Thiosulfativibrio zosterae: one gene and its partner. Each later gene encodes a partner of the first gene's protein in a complex. Links are inferred from orthologs where the notes say so. Each region holds a gene or a part of one and is shown on either strand. Other genes may lie near its edges.

The links. The genes of interacting proteins can lie anywhere in the genome.
Region 2: the proteins of mfd (region 1) and uvrA are in contact, whole or in part, in a crystal structure (PDB 4DFC), measured with the Escherichia coli proteins. The link is inferred for Thiosulfativibrio zosterae from one-to-one orthologs.

Annotation. Positions count from the first base shown.
Region 1 is NZ_AP021888.1:1,417,600-1,426,840, forward strand. What follows is about bases 3,181-7,210. They hold mfd (transcription-repair coupling factor), read right to left. Parts: upstream 6,876-7,210; coding sequence 3,381-6,875; downstream 3,181-3,380. Other genes in these bases: THMIRH_RS06535 (CsiV family protein), read right to left, coding at 3,181-3,276; THMIRH_RS06545 (hypothetical protein), read left to right, coding at 6,969-7,210. Also shown: excinuclease ABC subunit UvrC, read right to left, coding at 1-1,624; THMIRH_RS06530 (S49 family peptidase), read left to right, coding at 1,695-2,624; more of THMIRH_RS06535, read right to left, coding at 2,686-3,180; more of THMIRH_RS06545, read left to right, coding at 7,211-8,183; THMIRH_RS06550 (NAD(P)/FAD-dependent oxidoreductase), read left to right, coding at 8,361-9,241. UniProt on the Escherichia coli protein: Couples transcription and DNA repair by recognizing RNA polymerase (RNAP) stalled at DNA lesions. Mediates ATP-dependent release of RNAP and its truncated transcript from the DNA, and recruitment of nucleotide excision repair machinery to the damaged site.
Region 2 is NZ_AP021888.1:591,729-598,240, forward strand. What follows is about bases 206-3,607. They hold uvrA (excinuclease ABC subunit UvrA), read right to left. Parts: upstream 3,220-3,607; coding sequence 406-3,219; downstream 206-405. Other genes in these bases: THMIRH_RS02470 (DUF2927 domain-containing protein), read right to left, coding at 206-378; THMIRH_RS02480 (hypothetical protein), read left to right, coding at 3,378-3,607. In the rest of the region: more of THMIRH_RS02470, read right to left, coding at 1-205; more of THMIRH_RS02480, read left to right, coding at 3,608-4,418; THMIRH_RS02485 (YggS family pyridoxal phosphate-dependent enzyme), read right to left, coding at 4,530-5,219; ppk2 (polyphosphate kinase 2), read left to right, coding at 5,340-6,134; THMIRH_RS02495 (hypothetical protein), read left to right, coding at 6,173-6,391; THMIRH_RS02500 (hypothetical protein), read right to left, coding at 6,399-6,512. UniProt on the Escherichia coli protein: The UvrABC repair system catalyzes the recognition and processing of DNA lesions. UvrA is an ATPase and a DNA-binding protein. A damage recognition complex composed of 2 UvrA and 2 UvrB subunits scans DNA for abnormalities.

The DNA.
Region 1 (9,241 bases):
GATGACTGGTAATGGCAAAGCGGTGCGCCTCATCCCGAATATGATTAATTAAATGAAGCGCTATATCATCCGCTTCTAGGTCAATGCCTTCCTCGTTATAGGGTGTATACAGAATTTCTAACCCCGCTTTTCGACCTTCGCCTTTGGCCACCGAAACCAGCGGCAGGTGTTCTAAGTCTAAGGATTTTAATACCTCGATGGCTTGGGTTAGCTGACCTTTACCGCCATCCACCACAATTAAATCGGGAAGTTCCGCATTTTGAGTTTTGAGTTTGGCATAACGACGACTCAAAACTTGATGCATCGCGGCGTAATCGTCGCCCCCCGTAATCCCCTCGATATTAAATTTTCGATAACGATTGGTATCGGGGACACCTTGATTAAACACCACACAGCTGGCAACAGTTTGATTGCCTTGGGTGTGGCTGATGTCAAAACACTCCATATAATTGGGTGCTTTTGCCAACATCAACACTTCTTTTAAAGCGTCGACGCGCGATTGTTGTGAGGCTTTTTGATTGAGATGTTGCTTGAGTCCAGACAAGGCATTGGTAACTGCCAATTGAACCAATTGCTTTTGCCCAGTTTGCTTGGCAACTTGCAGTTTTACATCACGATTTTGCTTGTCAGAAAGCCACTTTTTTAACCAGGCCTGGTCTTCTAAGTCGGTTTTAACCAATATTTGAGAGGGAATGGGGTGCTCAAAATAATGATGCGTGATAAAAGCCGTGATGATTTCTGATTCACTTGAATTGTGTTCAATCTTTGGAAAGCTGTTTTGACTTCCCCATAAATGCCCACCGCGATACATCATTAAAGTAAGACAAGTTTGGTTGGCTTCGGTTGCTAAAGCGATAACATCAATATCTTGATCAGTTGGTTGATTAATTAAGTGCTGATTTTGGATAGCGCGCATCGAGGCAATTTTGTCGCGAAACTCCGCGGCTAACTCAAACTCTAATGCTTCTGATGCGGTTTGCATTTTTTGCCCTAAAGATTCAATCACTTCAAAACTTTTACCGGCCAAAAAGTTTAAGGTATTTTTAACATCTTCTTGATAATCCGCATCAGACACCAAGCCCGCTACGCAGGGCCCAGAGCAGCGTTTAATTTGATATTGCAAACATGGGCGTGAGCGATGATTGAATACCGAGTCAGCACATTGGCGCACCTGAAAAATCTTTTGCATACTGTGCAAAGTTTGATGCACGGCAGCAGTATTAGGAAAGGGGCCAAAATAGTCGCCTTGGCGTCGTTTAGCGCCACGGTGATAGCTGAGTGCGGGATATTTTTTGTGCGTTGAAACATAAATATAGGGGTAAGACTTATCATCCCTAAACAAAATATTGTATTTGGGCATGAGTTTTTTGATGAGGGTGTTTTCTAAGATTAAGGCTTCACTCTCGGTATCTGTGACGATGGTTTCGATACGAGCCACCTGTGAAACCATGGATTCAGTCTTGATATCGGTATGTTGCTTATTAAAATAACTCGAAACACGACGCTTAAGGTTTTTGGCTTTTCCGACATAAATAATTTTGTCGGCTTCATTAAACATTTGGTAAACGCCAGGGCGTTCGGTTAGGTTTTTTAAAAAGGCTTGTATATCGAATTTTTCAGTCATGGGTTTTCAGGTAGAATGCCGTTTAATCTATTATTGATGTTAAATTATAATTGTTTTGAAGGATAAAGAGATGGAAGACAATCAACAAGGTTTGAATCGTCTGGCTAAAGCGGCAGAGATTTTTATTAAACAAGAGCGCTGGAGCCGCCGTTGGACCAATTTACTGAAGCTTTCTGTTATCGCCTATTTTGCGGTTTTAATTTGGATGATGACCGCACAGTTTTCACCAGAAGTTGAATCTATGAGCGGCAATGAGCACCTAGCCGTTGTTAAACTAGATGGTCCAATTATGCCTGGCACAAAAATCAGTGCTGAAGCTTTTAATCCTTTATTAGAAGAAGCCTTTAAAGACAAACAGGCTAAAGCGGTGGTGATTCAAGCCAATTCGCCTGGCGGCAGTCCGGTTCAGTCAGCCATGATTAATGATGAAATCACCCGCTTAAAGGCGCAATATAACAAGCCGGTTTATGTGGTGGTTGAAGATATGTGTGCTTCAGGCTGTTATTACATCGCCGTTGCTGCAGATAAAATTTATGCCAATAAAGGTTCTATTATTGGATCTATAGGCGTGCGAATGGACAGCTTTGGTTTTACCGGTTTAATGGACAAGCTCGGTATTGAAAACCGCTCTATGCATGCTGGTGAACACAAAACCTTTATTGATCCGTTTGGGCCTAAAGATGAAGCGGGCAGACAATTTTTTCAAGAGCGTATTTTAGAAAGAACCCATCAACAATTTATTGAAACGGTTAGAAAAGGCCGTGGCGACCGAATTAAAGAAACCCCAGAAACTTACACTGGATTGGTTTGGTTAGGAGATGAAGCCGTTGAAAACGGTATGATTGATGGCCTAGCGGATATCGGTAAAGTAAAACGCGATATGGGCTTAGAGGATGTTCGCGTGTTTGAAGGTGAGAAAAGCGTTATGCAACAGTTGATGGGCGATTTGGGATCGGAAGCCTCTTTGAGCTTTCAGCAGTTTTTAACCACCTTAAAGTAATCTTTTAAAGATACAAAAAAACCGAACTCAGTTCGGTTTTTTTGTTTTTAAGGGTTTTAAATTAATCTTCAACCGGCTGAACTTTTACCAAAGCACCAAACAGCGGATGGTCTATGTAATGAATTTCATCTTTCAATACTTTACGAGATTCTTTCAAATAAAAGCGCCATACAGGGGGCATGCCTACCATAGGCTCGACTATTTCCATTTTTTGTTGCTTTCCCAAGTCATCTCTGACTCTGCTCGGAATGGCTTTATCAACCTGAAACTCAACATCTATATGCGGATAACGCGATTTATAAAATAAAAAATCGCCTTTTACTTTAGAGGTCCATTCCGTTTCTGGGTAGTTTTCAAACGAAATGCGTGTTGCCTTTTCTTCTGGCAAGCCGTAAACCGCATAGGCTTGATGCATTAAAATTTTGTAACCAATCTCAGGTTTTAATTTTTTGGCTTGGGATGCCAGCATCAAATACTTATCATTAAGGGGCTCAGCGGGCACGCTACCATCTAGGTCTATATCGGTATCAATCAATGGCCAAGTTTCTTCTGTCCAACCGCGTATGGCTGTGGTTTCAAAAATTAAAAGTTCTACTTGGTATTTGGGATACGGCTGACTATTTTTGTCAGATGCCATCGTTGCTAAGGGCAATGTGGCCCAAGCAGCGAATATAACAGGAGTTAGTGAGCGTAAGTTCAATCGATTCATCTTTAACTTGAAATTCTCTTTAAGTGAGCTTTATTTAAAGCTCAAAATTATGAACGCACCCTAATACTTTCAACAATCACTTCGAGCGCCTGAATGCGTTGTTCAATATTAGGCATTGTAGCGAAATATTTCAGTTCGGTTTGACCTTTTAGTTGGTAGTGTTTAGGAGCATTTTGAATCAGTTTAATCAAAGACAAAGCATCTAGGCTAGGTTGTGGACCAAACTGGATGCGAATCATGCTGTCATTGGCTTCAACTTTTTGAAAATTCATGGGGTCGATTAACAGCTTGACCTGGGTGACTGCAAATAAGTGTTTGACTTGATCGGGCAATAAACCAAAACGGTCAATCATTTCGACCTCTAATTCTCGTAAAGCATTCTCGTCATTGGCACTGGCAATACGCTTGTAAAAAACCAAACGCGTGTGAATATCTGGCAGATAATCCTCTGGAATTAACGCGGGAACGCCCAAATTCACTTCACATCCTTGATGTAAAGAAGTACTCAGCTCTGGGCGTTTGCCAGATTTTAAAGCTCTCACGGCTCTATCAAGTAGTTCAGAGTAAAGGGTGAAACCAATTTCTTGGATTTGACCTGACTGGCCATCTCCCAGCAATTCTCCCGCACCTCGAATTTCCAAATCGTGACTGGCCAACATAAAGCCCGCCCCAAGGGTGTCGTGTTTGGCGATGGCGGTTAATCGCTTTTCGGCATCTTTGGTCAACAAAACCTTTGCAGGTGTAAACAAATACGCATAGGCTTTGTGATGCGAGCGTCCCACGCGACCACGCAATTGATGTAATTGTGCCAAACCAAACTTATCAGCACGATGAATAAGAATGGTATTTGCGGTCGGAATGTCGATCCCCGTTTCAATGATGGTGGTACAAACCAATATTTGAAATTTACGGTGATAAAAGTTTTCCATTACCTGCTCAAGTTCTCGTTCATGCATTTGGCCATGCGCAGAGGCAACTTTGGCTTCTGGTAGCAGAGCTTGCATTTCTTCGGTCATGGCTTCTATTTTGGCAACATCATTAAACAGTAAATAAATTTGACCACCACGGCGAATTTCACGCAAACAGGCCTCACGCACCACATCTGGATTCCATTCTTGCACAAAGGTTTGTACAGCAAGGCGTTTCGCAGGCGCTGTGGCAATAATGGATAAATCACGCAAATCATTCATGGCCATATTAAGCGTTCTAGGAATTGGCGTTGCGGTCATGGTGAGCACATCAATTTCGGCACGCATCTTTTTGAGTTGTTCTTTTTGACGCACCCCAAAACGATGTTCTTCATCAATAATAATCAAGCCTAAGTTGCCAAAAGCCATATCTTTTTGAATCAGCTTGTGTGTCCCGATAACAATATCCACCTGATTATTTTTGACCGCCTCTAAAATATCTTTTTGTTCTTTGGCGGTTTGAAAACGAGAAAGCCCTTCAACTCGAATTGGCCAGTCTGCAAAGCGGTTTCTAAAGTTTTCTAGGTGTTGCTGAGAAAGCAGGGTGGTTGGCACCAATACCGCAACTTGTTTACCCGCATAAGCGGCGGTAAAAGCGGCTCTCATGGCCACCTCTGTTTTACCAAAGCCAACATCGCCGCACACCAAACGATCCATGGGTTTATCGGAGTGCATATCTTGCAATACGGCTTCAATGGCAGCTTCTTGATCAGGCGTTTCTTCAAAGGGAAAGCCATTTTTAAAACGCGCATAGGCTTCTTCGTTAGATTCAAATGCAAAGCCAGATAAAGCAGCTCTTTGTGCATAGATGTCGAGCAATTCGGCAGCAACATCATGGACTTTTTCAGCGGCTTTGCGTTTGGCTTTTTCCCACTTATCAGAACCTAACTTATGCAAAGGAGCAGTTTCTGCACTGGCACCTGTGTATCGACTGACCAGGTGCAAAGAAGTAACAGGCACAAACAATTTGTCTTCGTTGGCGTATTCAATCATCAGAAACTCTTGTTCTTCTGCTTGAATAACCATTTTTTCTAAACCACGATAACGTCCAACACCATGATCTATATGCACAATTGGGCTACCCATGTCTAGTTCGATGAGGTTGGCAATGGCGGTGTTAAAGTCGCTGTGTTTGGTTTTACGACGGCGCTTTTGCACCACCGTTTTACCCAAAATTTGGCTCTCAGAGATAATACAAAACTCTGGCGTGACTAAAGAGTCTTCTAGAGGACCGACCACAATAGAATATTGAGCTTGCCCATTTTTAGACGGTTTAGACTGTTCAAGTCCTTGGGTAAATTCCAGCCAGCTTTCAATGGGCTTAGGATGATGTTTTTGCTTTTTCAAAAGCCCAATAAGCGTTTCTCTGCGGCCGGTTGACTCAGCACAAAACATCACTCGACCAGAATATTGGTCCAAAAATGCATTGAGTTTGGCCAGTGGATAATCGCTGTGATTTTGAATGGTTAGGTCAGGCAAGGCTTGCAGGTTAAAAAACAAGGTATGCTTTTGTTGCTTAGCTGCTTGCTCGTCTAAAAAAGAAACGCGATGAAATTGTTTAAGGTGTGTCAGGGTTTCCGTTTTATTTAAAACCAAAACCTCTGGCTTTAAAATCGGGTAATCAGGATTGTGCTGCCCGATTTGGTAGCGTTCTTGATAATCCGCATAGTTGGCATCCAACGGGTCTTCAATACTATTGTCATCAAAAAAGACCGTTGTGCTCGGCAAATAATCAAATAAGGTTGCCGTACTCTTGTGGAATAAGGGCAGATAATATTCCAACCCATCTACCATTTGTTTTTGGCTAACGCTTTTGTAAATGTGACTATTGCGAGCATCTTCACCAAACACCGTACGGAAAGCTTGGCGGAATTGTTCAATACCTTGCGGGTTTAAATCATATTCTTTGGCTGGCAATAATTGGATGCGCTCAATTTTTTCTAGCGAACGCTGAGTTTCTGGATCAAAACTGCGAATAGTTTCAATTTCAGTGTCAAACAAATCCAGTCGATAGGGGGTTTTACTGCCCATGGGAAACAAATCAATCAAAGCGCCTCTGACCGCAAATTCACCATGCTCATTCACTTGGCTAACTCTTTGGTAACCACCCACTTCTAGTTGGCTAATAAAAGATTCGATATCCAGCTCTTGTCCGCGATTGAGCAAAAAGGTGTATTGATCAATAAAGCTATGCGGCACGAGGCGCTGCATCAAGCCGGGCAAGGTAATCACTAAAATACCTTTTTGCGTGCTCGGCAATTGATAAAGTGTTTTTAAACGCTGTGAGATAATATCTTGATGAGGTGAAAACTGATCATAAGGCAAGGTTTCCCATTCCGGAAACTGTAGAATAGGCAAACTTTCATCTACAAAGAAAGACAACAATTCAGACATTTGATTGGCTAAAGTGCTGTTTTCAGCCAAATAAATAACCAGGCCTGGTTGTTTTTGAGCCTGATTAATCAGTGAAATGGCTTTTTCAGTCGGTGAGTTTAAGTGCCAATAAGAGCGATGACCTTGCATCAAAATGGCATCTTTGAACAGAATCGGGGTGGTTGCAGATTTTTTAGACATGAGTAACTGGTTTTCTTTCAAAAACCGTATTCTACCCTAAGCGTCGCCTAAGTTTGAGTGTTGCCGTCAGGATTCATAAAAGGAAAACATAAAATGGAAGGTGCTTGGGCATTTAATTGGGTACAAATCTTGAGACATCAGAGTCGCTCAGTTTGGCTATTAGGATTGACCTTAACAGGCTTTGCCTTGTGGGGATGGACTGGTTTTACTAACGATTTATGGCAGCCAGTTGTGTTGGCATTTATTGCGCTTGTTGTGATGAGTTTGCTCAGTATCTATTTATTAGATTCATTCAAATCCGCCGTATTTATTTTTGGCGCCAGTAGCCTATTGTTCATATTATTGATAGGGTTAGGTCTTCTTTTTAATGACAACTATCAAGAATCAACGGCGTTTGGCTGGGTCATTATTTTGATTATGATGATGAGCAATCTCACCCATATCATCACCACCTTACACCGCGAAATGGCGCGCGGCGCTCATCAATATGATGGCATTGCAGAAGCCATTCGAATCAACAGTGGGCCAATTTTCTTGTCTAACACAACCACCTTAGCTGGCTTTTTGATGGTGGGTTGGTTTGATACAACATTTCAAGAGATGGCGCTAACCGTTTTATTGGGTTGGGCTTTAATTACAATTTTGCTGCTGATCTTTTTACCCTGGATTATGATGAACTGGTTATTGGAATTCAGAGTAGGGCATTACCAAGACCGCCACGGTTTTTTATTTATTGCGGATTATTTGCAGAAATCTCCTGTGAGTGCTAAAGCACTCAGTGCTCTGTTAATTGCCTTGTCGGCAGTGGCATTAGGACTATTGGTTTGGGCATTTTCAGACTATCAGGCTCTATTAATGATGTTATTAAGCAGTGGTATTCTACTGGGCATTTTTTGGCAAAATTTAAAGCTTACCTTAGCTGTTTTGGCCGTCAGCGCCTTAGCAGTATTACTGGCATTTGCCATGATGAAGTTGAGCATTGCTTTCGATGAACAAGCACTCTTAATCACCTTAGTCATTCCTTTAGGGATAGTTTTGGATGATGCAATACATTTTTTTAGCCGAATTAGACGAGCTAAACAAGGATTTTATCGTGATGATTTATCCGCAATCCGCTTCACTTTAAGCAGTATTGGGCGCCCAATTTGGAATACAAGCCTGTTACTTTTTGTAGGGTTAACGGTTTTATTAATATTTGGTAACTCTATGATTTATCAGTTAAGTATCTTAACTTTACTTTCGATAGCATTGGCTACCTTTATGGTGCTAGTCTTATTGCCCGCACTTTATATTAGTAAATCCTTATAAGTAAAAATATTATTCCATTCATCAAACTTATTTATGGCAATTATTCATAAAATCTATTTTTAATTTTTGAGTATATACTGCAAGATAGGCGACACAAAAGTTACGGCAATTCATTTATGACTTCAAAATTCTTAAATGATTACCCATTTATAAAAATGCAATAAAGGAAATAATCAGATGGCAACTATTGTTATTGTAGGTTCAAGTACCGGTGGCTTACCCATGGCATACGATGTTCGTAAGCACCTAGGTAAAGAACACACTGTAAAAGTCGTTAACGCGGTAGAAGAATTTAGTTTCGTCCCTTCAAACCCATGGGTTGCAGTGGGCTGGCGTAAACCTGAAGATATTTCTTTCAAACTAGAACCTCACTTAACTCGTAAGGGTGTAGAGTTTTTCAACCAAACAGTCACCAAACTAGATGCAGACAATAACAAGCTAGTTTTAGACGATGGTTCTGAAATGGCTTATGACTACCTAATTTTAGCCACTGGCCCAGCCTTGGCATTCAATGAAGTGCCTGGTTTTGGTCCTAAGAGCCATGGTGGTAACACAGTGTCTGTTTGTACAACGCCTCATGCTGCTGAAGCTTATGAGCAATGGGAAGAATTCTGTCAAAACCCTGGTCCAATCATTATTGGTGCGGTTCAAGGTGCTTCATGTTTCGGTCCAGCATACGAATTTGCCATGATTATGGAAACAGATTTGCGTAAGCGTAAAATTCGTAGCCAAGTACCTATGACTTTTGTGACCGCAGAACCTTATATCGGACATTTAGGTTTGAATGGTGTTGGTGATTCTAAAGGTTTGATGGAAGCTGAAATGCGCGCACGTCACATCAACTGGATTTGTAACGCCAAAACAACCAAAATTGAAGATGGCGTCATGTATGTTGATGAACACAACTCTCGTGGTGATGTGATTGACCAACATGAATTACCTTTCAAATACTCAATGATGTTGCCTGCATTTAAAGGTTCACAGTTCCTAGTTGACTTGGTAGATCCTGATGCTTCAAAAATGGGTGGCCCATTAGTCAACCCACGTGGTTTTGTTAA
Region 2 (6,512 bases), 830 kb from region 1 along the record:
GGTTGTCTTAAAATAAGCGTCTTTGGTTAAGATGATTCTAAAATTGGGTTTATCTTTAAGATGACTTTGTTTTATAGCGTGGTTCGTGATGCTGGCAAGATGATTCATTTGAACTTGAGCCATTTCTTCGATTAAAGGAATGGGTCCTTGAAGATGCTCGTAGCTTAATTGATAAATAATCGGCACTTGCCATTTTACAATTCTGAGATCTGTTTTTTGATATTCGTTTTTCAATGCAACTTCGTTAAAGGCGCGTTGAATGTACTCAGGGTCTTGCCAATCAGTCAAAGCGTTGGCCTGGCATATCCCACTGAACAAAGCCAAGCTAAGTGGCAAATGCATGGCCAGTCGCAAACTAACTGAATTAAATAATGCCATTTTTGCCTCAAATTTGACCAGGCCTGGTCATTTTAAACCTAATAATGGCTTTAAATAGTGGCCAGTGTAAGAATCAGGATGCTTGGCAATGGTTTCTGGTGTGCCGGTGGCGATAATCATTCCGCCGCCTGAACCGCCTTCAGGGCCAAGATCGATAATCCAGTCGGCGGTTTTTATCACATCTAAGTTATGCTCAATAATAACAATTGTATTACCTTGGTCACGCAGGTTTTGAATAACTTTTAACAGCAATTCGATGTCATGAAAGTGCAGACCTGTCGTCGGTTCATCCAAAATATAGAGCGTATTGCCAGTATCTCTTTTAGACAATTCTTTGGCTAATTTGACGCGTTGCGCTTCTCCACCCGACAAAGTGGTGGCGCTTTGTCCTAAACGAATATAGCCTAAGCCAACTTCAATCAGCATTTGCAGTTTACGAGCAATGACTGGAATGGCATCAAAGAAGGCGCGTGCATCTTCAACGGTCATGTCCAAAATTTGGTGAATATTTTTGCCTTTGTACTCAACGGCTAAAGTTTCACGATTATAGCGCGCGCCTTGACAAACATCGCAAGCCACATAGACATCGGGCAAAAAGTGCATCTCCACTTTAATAACGCCATCCCCTTGGCAAGCCTCACAGCGTCCACCTTTCACATTAAAACTAAAACGCCCAGGTGTATAGCCTCTGGTACGAGATTCAGGTGTGGCAGAGAGCAGTTCTCGTATAGGAGTAAATAAGCCGGTGTAGGTGGCGGGATTTGAGCGAGGCGTTCTGCCAATGGGGCTTTGATCGATATTCACTGCTTTATCAAAGTGTTCGATACCTTCTAGTTTTTGATAAGGGGCAGGTTCATGCATCGCGCCATTGAGTTTGTTGGCGACAATCTTAGACAAGGTTCCGTTAATTAATGTAGATTTGCCCGAGCCAGAAACGCCGGTGACGCAAGTGAGTAAGCGTGCTGGAATTTCAAGGGTGACATTCTTTAAGTTGTTACCCGATGCGCCAATAATGCGCAACCACTCTTTCGGGGTGGGCAGTCTATTTTCTGGCACTTCAATTTTTCTTGAGCCATTCAAAAATTGCCCCGTTAAAGAAGCGGGCGTATCCATGATTTGTTGTGGCGTACCTTGCGCCATAATGCGCCCGCCATGCACACCCGCTCCAGGGCCTATGTCTAGTACATAGTCTGCCGCTCGAATGGCATCTTCATCATGTTCAACCACTATGACGGTATTTCCTAGGTCTCGCAGATGAATTAGGGTCTGTAGTAAACGGTCATTGTCGCGTTGATGTAAGCCAATAGAAGGCTCGTCTAATACATACATGACACCGACGAGGCCAGCCCCAATTTGACTGGCTAGGCGAATGCGTTGCGCCTCTCCACCGGATAGTGTGTCGGCACTGCGGTCAAGGGTTAAATAGTTAAGACCTACATTCACCAAGAAAGACAAACGGTCGCGCACTTCTTTAATGATTTTGTCAGCAATTTGACCTTTAGCACCTTCCAATTCCAGTTGATTGAAGTAAGCCTGCAATTCGCCAACGGGTAAGTGAGTGAGTTCTGGTATGGTTCGATTGTCAACAAACACATGGCGTGCGATTTCGTTTAAGCGCGTCCCATGGCAGCTTTTACAGGGTTGTGACATCCGATATTTGTCGAGTTCATCGCGCACGGTTTTGCTGTCTGTTTCAGCATAGCGACGCTCCATATTGGGAATAACCCCTTCAAAACGACGCGTGTCGCTATAACGACCATGCGGCAATGGAATTTTTTTGGTGCCAGAACCGAATAGGATGACATTTTGATGCGCCTCACTTAGAGAGTCCCAAGGGGCTTCAATATCAAACTTGTAATAGTCAGTGACGGCTTTCAGGATATCGTAATAATATTTATGGCGTCTATCCCAGCCACGGATCGCACCACCCGCCAAACTGAGTTCGGGGTGAATAATAACGCGATGCGCATCAAAGGTTTCTTTAATGCCAAGACCATCACAACTTGGGCAAGCGCCATGTGGATTGTTAAACGAAAAAATACGCGGTTCTAACTCAGGAACCGAATAGCCACAATGCGGGCAAGCAAAGCGTTCTGAGAATACTAAATGAAAATCATCGGCTTCGTCCATGGGGACAATTTCAGCAATCCCATCGGCTAAATGAAGTGCTGTTTCAAAAGATTCCGCGAGGCGTTGCTTTATATCTTCACGAATCTTAAAGCGGTCAATGACCACATCGATGTTGTGTTTTTTGTTTTTATCAAGCGCAATAGAGCCCTCTAAATCATGCAGCTGGCCGTTAATGCGTGCGCGTATAAAACCTTGTGCTTTCAGTTCTTCCAGCAGATTGACATGCTCACCTTTTTTGCCACGCACCACTGGTGCAATCAGCATACATTTGGTTTCGGCAGGCAGTTCAAGGGTTCTGTCGACCATTTGACTGACGGTTTGCGCCTCTAGGTCGCAGCCATGCGTTGGGCAGCGCGGCGTGCCCGCACGTGCAAATAGCAGGCGCAAATAATCATAAATTTCGGTTACCGTACCAACGGTCGAGCGCGGATTGTGAGAGGTGGATTTTTGTTCAATTGAAATGGCCGGAGATAACCCTTCGATATGATCGATATCGGGTTTTTCCATCACCGATAAAAATTGGCGCGCATAGGTCGAAAGCGACTCGACATAACGGCGTTGCCCTTCGGCATAAATCGTATCAAAGGCTAAAGAAGATTTGCCTGAGCCCGATAAACCGGTAATCACAATCAGTTTATCTCTTGGCAAAGTTACATCAATATTCTTTAAATTGTGTGTACGAGCCCCACGAACAATGATCTCTTCTAACATGCTAAACCCGCGCTGAATAAAAAGCGCATTATAACAAAACAAAAAAAACTTAAGTTTTTGATTTATTTGTCGTTAAACACTATAGAATAAAAATACTAGACAAAATAAAGAAAATTTTATCGGCTCGGCAAGGGAAAAGTTCGAGAAGGAATTTAATTATGGCGAATACAATTACAAATATGCCAAGCAATATTGCACAGTTATTGGGCAATACCGATGGCACCAAAAATGCCAAGGAACAGAATACTCTGTCACCTGCGCAACAGTCAGCCAATCAAAAAGCACAAGACTTGTTGTCTAAACAGCCGAGAGATGAATTTTCACCCTCTGCCAAAGGCTTGCAAGCGGCTGCATCCATTGAGAAATATCAAAATACCTACGCTTATAGCCAAACCATGAGTATGTCTTTGACCACTCAAGAGGGCGATACGGTGAAGGTAGATTTTCGTCAGCTTTATGCACAATATCAAGAATACAAAAGCGAGCAATCTGCCGAAACGGGCCCTAAAGGAGCTCGTATGTTTGAATCTAAACAAGCGATGGAAGCCACCGCTTTTGAAGAGCAATTTGGGTTTTCGGTTGAGGGTAATCTCAACGAAAATGAACTCAAAGCCGTTTTTGATGTGTTTGAGCAGGTCGATAGTTTAGCCAATGAGTTTTATGGCGGTAACATCGAAGCGGCTCTGCAAAAAGCACAAGACTTGAATGTTGATTTTGGGCAGATCAAAAACATGAGTTTGGATTTACAAAAATCTGAATCTCGCTCCACCAGTTATCAGCAAGCGGCAGCCTATAAAGGGGTTGCCCAAACCCCTGCAGATGCTCAACAAAAACCTGCGGATGACGAACAAGCCGCTGGCAATATTGCAGACTTGCCTCCCTATTTACAAAAATGGCAAGATGCGATTAATAGCTTAAACGAACGGTTTGCCAATGCCCGTGCCGCATTTGATGAAATGATGTCGGGTGTTACGGCACAGCGTTTTCCAGAGCAGGATACTCAGCCTGGCTGGTATGAACGCATTAAAGGTTTTCACGATATGTTAGCGGAAGCGGCAAATCTAGATAAAATCACACTGGCACCGAGCGGGGTAGAAATCCCAACAGGTCCATTGGTTTCTGATGCGGAAAGTGCTACCGAAAACATGACAGAAAATGGTGAAGAAAATAGTTCAGAAACCCCTAAAGAAACTGCCTAGTCAGGCGATAACTTAATTAGTGGTTAGGGTTTCGCAGAAAATCCAAAATCCCTCAAAAAGGAGAGCGGCCGAAGGTGATGAAAATCTCTTCGGCTTTTTCGTTTTAATGGTTTAGTTTTTATGGTAGTTTCGTGCGCCAAAAATATCGGTACCAATTCTTACTAGGGTTGCACCCTCGGCAATCGCCGCTTCTAAGTCACCTGACATGCCCATTGATAAAGTATCCAGCTTAGCTTCAGGAAAGGCGGCTTGGCAACGGGCAAGTAGTTCACGCATTTTGGCAAAAGGCTGGCGTTGCTGTTCAAAGTCGGTTGCTATTTCAGGAATGGCCATGAGTCCGCGGCATTCTAGATTTTTCATCGCCATGATTTCTGGCAAAACGCTACAAACTTCCTCCGGGCTAAATCCAGCTTTACTCGCTTCTTGGCTGATATTCACTTCCAATAAGATGTGCAGTTTTCCCAATTCAACAGGGCGTTGATCATTTAAGCGTTGCGCTATTTTTAAACGGTCTACGCTGTGAACCCAAGCAAAGTTCTCTGCAATGGGTTTGGTTTTATTGGACTGAATCGGGCCAATAAAATGCCACTCCAAATCTGGGCGCAGGGCAATTTTTTCCAACGCCTCTTGCACATAGTTTTCACCAAAACACTGTTGGCCTTGTGCGGCAATCACATTCACCGCTTCAATCGGTTTGGTTTTGCTGACAGCCAAAAGCTGCACTTCTGGCTTGTGGTAGGTTTGTTGTGCCTGTTGAAGGCGTTGTTTAACAGTTTGATAATTATCGATTAAAGTATTCATAAGGGGTTTATTAGCGTTTCCTAATTAAGTGGGCTTATTTTGCGTATTAATTTATTTCATTATTCGTAAGAGTTTAGCAGGCGTAAAATGAAAAAGTTAATAAAACAAACAGGAAGTTGCATGAAAAAAATAAAATCCAGTGAAGCCAATTACCCCTACACAGATAAACTCTCTAGAGATATGTATGAACAGCAAAAAATCTTGCTACAAATAGAGCTCTTAAAATTACAAAAATGGATGAAGCAAACCGGCAACCGCATGGTGGTTGTTTTTGAGGGGCGTGATGCGGCGGGCAAAGGTGGCACCATTAAAAGGATTACCGAACATCTTAATCCGCGTGGTGCGCGTGTTGTGGCTTTGGATAAACCCAGTGAAAGCGAAGCGGGGCAATGGTATTTTCAACGCTATATTCAGCATTTGCCAACATCAGGTGAGATGGTGTTGTTTGACCGTTCTTGGTATAACCGTGCGGGAGTGGAACGCGTCATGGGGTTTTGCACACCGCCAGAATATAATCAGTTTGTGCATCAAGCGCCAGAGTTTGAGCGCATGGTCACCGCCAGTGGCATTAGCCTGATTAAGTTTTGGTTTTCGGTGGGGCAAAAAGAACAATTACGCCGTTTTAACGCCCGTAAGCATGATCCGCTTAAACAGTGGAAACTCAGTCCAATGGACTTGGCCTCATTAACGCGTTGGGATGAATATACCAAAGCCAAAGAAGATATGTTTTTCTACACCAATACCAATGAAGCGCCTTGGACAGTTATTAAATCGAATGATAAAAAGCGTGCCCGTCTTGAAGCCATGCGCTTTTTACTGTGTCAATTTGATTATGACGGCAAAGACAAAGATGCCATAGGCGTGGTAGACCCTTTGATTGTGAGCAGTGGCGAAGATGTCTTTAAAGAAGATTAAACAATATTAAAAAATAAAATTTATGAAAAGGAATCATTATGCATTTTGAAACTCGCGCCACGGATATTCTTAACCGTTTTAAAAGAATGCTCACCCCCGAGGCCTTAGACGCCATTACTGAAGAACACTTTAGCGAGCTAGAAACGCTCATTGAAGCTGCTTTGGGATCGGTTCACGCCGAAGCCAAACACAATGCCGCCAAGCGGTTAGAGCGTTTGGCGCATGAGCTCAGAATTGAATCGGGCAATGCCAGTTAATTGAATCTTAACTAATTTTAATGACACGCCAAGAGGCGGGGATTTTCCAGAGTGCTTCGAGTTCTGTTAAGTTCCCTTCAAAACAGCCTGGCAAACCCAGCGGTGAGCAAAGCCGATTGGG